Regions from separate parts of the Lacticaseibacillus styriensis genome, predicted to be linked through region 1. Evidence: predicted binding sites of a transcription regulator. Region 1 holds the regulator's gene; the other holds the start of a gene.
What was found. Region 1 encodes HrcA, which represses chaperone genes, less so after heat shock. Its sites were predicted from a motif close to TTAGCACTCNNNNNNNNNGAGTGCTAA; they were not measured.

Region 1 (2,485 bases):
GCGCCAAGGATGTGTATGTCGCGATTGCCAATGCCAGAAAAGTCGGTTTTGATAATCTGTCGATTGATTTGATTTTCCGATTACCTGATCAAAGCCGGAACGACTTTTTAAATAGTCTACAAAAAGCACTCGATTTGGATTTACCGCATTATTCGACGTATTCACTCATTCTTGAACGGAAAACCATCTTTTATAATTTGATGCGCCAGGGCAAATTGCGCTTGCCAACGCAGGATGTCGAAGCCGATATGTACCAGGATGCCATTGATTTAATGGAAGCACATGGCAGACATCAATATGAAATCAGCAATTTTGCCAAGGATGGCTATCAATGCCAACACAACCTGCTTTACTGGCAAAATGACAAATATTTTGGCTTTGGAGCTGGTGCGTTTGGTTATCTTGGTCGCGATCGGTATCACAATTATGGTCCGATCAAACAGTACCTTACGCCGCTTCACACCGATCGTTTACCGGTTTTGGCCCATCACTTGGTTCCGGTGTCCGAACAAATTGAAGAGGAAATGTTTCTTGGTTTGCGAACCATGCGCAGCGTAAGTGAAAAACGCTTCTATCAGCGCTATCATCTGACCGTTGATGCCGTTTATGGCGAGACCGTACCTGAGTTGGAAAGCCAAGGCTTGTTACAGCGCAATGATGGCTTCATTCGGCTGACCAACAAGGGCAAGTTTTTAGGTAACGAAGTCTTTCAACAGTTTTTGCTTGACGAGCCGCTTATTTAAACGGCTCTTTTTTCTTGAAAAAATGGCCGCCACTGGCTAGAAACACCGAAAACACTGAAGATTTTAGCAATGTCGCCTTGACTTTGCTAACGGTGCTTGGTATATTATTCAGTGTATTAGCACTCGCGCGAAACGAGTGCTAAAGGTGAGGTGAGAAAATGTTGACGAAACGGCAAGTGCTCGTCTTAAAAGAAATCATCCGCCTGTTTACTGAAAGCGGAGAGCCGGTTGGTTCAAAGCGATTGATGCGCGAGCTGCCCATTCATGTCAGTTCCGCCACAATCCGTAATGATATGGCGTCGCTAGAAGATGCCGGTTTGATCACCAAGACCCACAGCAGTTCCGGGCGTGTACCGTCAACGCAAGGCTATCGTTATTATCTCGATCACCTTGTTGAACCGGTGCGTGTTTCGCATCAAGAACTGGCGACTATCAAGCAGGCATTTAGCCAGCGATACAATAAGATGGATGAGATTGTCGCGCAAAGTGCGCAAATTTTGTCCAATCTGACGAGTTACACGGCCATTAGCTTGGGACCTGAAGTAACCAATATCAAGCTGACAGGTTTTCGCCTTGTTCCATTAGGCAATCACCAAGTCATGGCGATTTTGGTCACGAATAACGGTAACATTGAAAACCAGGTCTTTACCGTATCGCAAAACATCTCATCCGATGAGCTTGAAAAGGCGATTCGAATTGTCAATGATCAACTCGTTGGACTGCCATTAATTCAAGTTGCACAGCGGCTGAAAACCGATGTGCCTTCGATGTTAATGCAGTATCTGACCAGTCCTGAAGGCTTCTTGGATATCTTTGGTAACGTTTTGAAATCAGCTGCGTCCGAGCGCTTTTACGTTGGCGGACGGTTGAATCTGATGGATTACCTAGGCGATTCCGATATCCATGAACTGAAAAAGATTATGTCATTGATTGACGCTGATCACGGTGATCTGACGGAACTGCTTGGCGGACCGATTCGCCAAACGCCGGTTCAAGTACGTTTGGGGCCGGAGCTTAAGCCAATTGATTTGGCCAACCTCAGTTTGATCACCGCTAGCTACGATGTTGGTGATCACGGCACCGGGATGATCGCCTTGCTAGGCCCGACACAGATGCCTTATTCGAAAATGATCGGACTGCTGGATGTTTTCCGTGAAGAGCTGGCAAAACGGTTGACGGATTATTATGCCAACTTTGATCAATGAATATTAAAAAATATTTGCTAGCGTTGCTTCATGACGACTGGCAAATATGGTTTAAAGGGAGGATACCATGGCAGAGAAAAAAGCAAAGCAAACCGCGGCAGATACCGCCAAACAGGCAAAGCAACCTGCTGAAACGTCAGGATCTTCGCTTAAAGAAGAAATTCTGAAAGAAAGCATCGCTGATCTCAATGATCAACTGAAAACCAGCCAACATGACGGTGAACAGTTGAAGAAAGAACGTGATGAATTTGAAGATAAATATCTGCGAGCAGCCGCGGAGATTCAAAACATGAATCATCGGTTCGAAAAAGAGCAACAGAAGATGCTGAAGTACGACGGCCAGAAGTTAGCAAAGGCGATTTTGCCAGTTGTCGATAATCTTGAACGTGCGCTTGCAACCGAGGCCAAAGATGATAGTGCTGCTTCACTGAAAAAAGGTGTCCAGATGGTTTATGACCATTTGGAGCGTGCTTTGAAGGAGAACGGCATCACTGCTATTGATGGCACCGGTGAAAAATTCGACCCGAATACCCAACA
Region 2 (2,485 bases), 660 kb from region 1:
AGATCCAAGCCAAGATCGGAACTGATCACGGTGCCACCGGTCAAGGTTGCAATGTCTTCCAGTTGTGCCTTGCGCCGATCGCCAAAGCCAGGGGCCTTAACTGCAACAACATTGAAGGTACCACGAATCTTGTTAAGAACCAGGGTTGGCAATGCTTCGCCGGCAACATCGTCAGCAATGATTAACAGTGCCTTACCTTGTTGAACGATTTCTTGTAATAGTGGAAGAATGTCCTGGATGTTGGAAATCTTCTTATCGGTAATCAGGATATATGGATCGTCCAGATCAGCTTCCATTTTATCATTGTCAGTTACCATGTATTGACTCAGATAGCCGCGATCAAACTGCATCCCTTCAACAACGGAAAGTTCAGTGTCGATCCCTTTGCTTTCTTCGATGGTAATAACACCATCATGGCCAACTTTTTCCATGGCGTCCGCAATCAGATTGCCGACTTCTTCATTGGAAGATGAAACCGAAGCAACCTGGGCGATTTCCTTCTTGCCGTTAACCTTGTGGCTGATCTTGTGCAGTTCATCAACCGCTGCCTTGGTCGCCTTTTCGATACCAGTCCGAATGCCAACTGGGTTAGCACCGGCAGTTACGTTCTTCATACCTTCACGAATGATGCTTTGTGCCAGAACCGTTGCGGTTGTGGTACCATCACCGGCGATATCGTTTGTCTTGGATGCAACTTCCGCTACCAACTTAGCGCCCATGTTTTCGTAATGGTCTTCTAAGTCAATTGACTTGGCGATCGTAACACCGTCGTTGGTGATTTCCGGTGCGCCATAGCTCTTATCCAAAACAACGTTGCGACCTTTTGGTCCTAAAGTTGTTTTTACCGTGTTTGCTAATTGATCCACGCCACGCAGCATGGCGGTACGTGCATCCTCAGAGAACTTAATTTCTTTTGCCATTGTTTTTATTCACCTCAAAATTGATCGATTATTTTTTACGCAATTGCCATAATGTCTTTTTCGTGCAGTACGAGGTAGTCTTGACCTTCATACTTTACTTCAGAGCCGGCGTATTTGTCGTATAATACAGTATCACCAACTTTGACAGCCATTGGCAGACGCTTGCCTTCCGGTGTCAAGGCGCCTTCACCTACTGCGACAACTTTGCCGGTTTGCGGCTTTTGCTTGGCATTATTGGCTAAGACAATGCCGCCAACAGTCTGTTCCTCTTCTTCAACGACCTCGACAATCACGCGATCTCCTAATGGTTTTAACAAGGCAATCCCTCCACATTACATTTTTTGATTTAGCACTCGCTATGTCTAAGTGCTAACTACAAAAGTAACTATAACGAGTTTTCCGGGTGAATGCAACCCCAAAACCCGGGAATGTTATACTAATTTCAGATATTTTTTCAAAGGAGTCCCCTATATGTCACTGCAAAAACATGCCTTTTCCGTTGTCGGTGCTTACCTCGTCACGTTTATCGCTAACCTTTTGATTTTCCAATTCATGCCGGTTGGGCGGCTCAGCCTTGGTATTGTGACCTTAATCAGTGTCATCGCAATGATTGCTGCGGCGTATAGCGAACGGCAACTGGTCATTGCCAACGCGATTGAAGCCCCTGGCGTCCTCGCACCACAACAGCGCGTTTTCTGGGGTGTCATCGGCATTGCCGGCGTCTTGGCTGCTCAGTTAGTCGGCTCATGGCTTGAAATGATCCTTTTTAAAATGCCGCAAACCAATAGCCAGATTCATCAGCAGCTTTCCAGTATGACCACCAATCCCTGGTACTTTTTGGCAATCGGCCTCGCCATTCCCGTTCTGGAGGAGCTGGCTTTTCGTAAAGTATTGTTCGGTAATCTGGTTAATGTCACTGGCGTTTTCGGTGGCGCTTTGATCGCCAGTCTGTTATTTGCCGTGACTCAACCAGGCGGCCACTGGCTCAGCGCGACCTTAGTCGGATTGGTTCTGGCCTATGATTACCGTCACACCGGCGCCATCAGCACTGCCATCATCGCCCATGTCGGTGCACTATGGGTGGTCTGGCTATATTACATTGCCCACGCGCTGTAAACGTAATCGAATATTAATCTCGTTGGCGCATTCAATCTTCTATAATGGAAATAATGTTTTTATAAAGGAGCCGTTTAAAAATGGAGACCCGTTCAAATCACCGCCACCGTCAACCGCCTAAACGTTTTCGCTGGGGACGCCTCATCGGCTTAATCGTCATTGTCGGCCTGTTTACGGTTGGCGCCTATGCCCTGCGCCTCTATAGCCAGGCAAAATATGCCATCGATAATACATACCATGCCACCAAACACGTCAGCACGAACATCGCCCAAAAGAAACCATTTGCAGTACTCCTGCTCGGGGTCGACACCGGTGCTGACGGGCGGGTTGAAAAAGGTAATTCCGACACCATCATTGTTGCCGTCATCAATCCTAAAACCAATAAAACAACGATGGTCAGCATTCCCCGCGACACCGCTGCTGAATTGATTGGCACCAAAGAATTTAAT

Region 2: the regulator HrcA is predicted to act here: its motif matches at 1,267-1,293, upstream of groES (co-chaperone GroES).

The regions. Positions count from the first base shown of each region.
Region 1 covers NZ_CP132483.1:1,589,731-1,592,215, reverse strand. Annotated here, with positions in the region: gene hemW (radical SAM family heme chaperone HemW) at 1-743, shown strand, start outside; gene hrcA (heat-inducible transcriptional repressor HrcA) at 902-1,948, shown strand; gene grpE (nucleotide exchange factor GrpE) at 2,016-2,485, shown strand, end outside.
Region 2 covers NZ_CP132483.1:2,252,851-2,255,335, forward strand. Annotated here, with positions in the region: gene groL (chaperonin GroEL) at 1-920, opposite strand, end outside; gene groES (co-chaperone GroES) at 956-1,237, opposite strand; gene LACSTY_RS10650 (CPBP family intramembrane glutamic endopeptidase) at 1,392-2,036, shown strand; gene LACSTY_RS10655 (LCP family glycopolymer transferase) at 2,117-2,485, shown strand, end outside.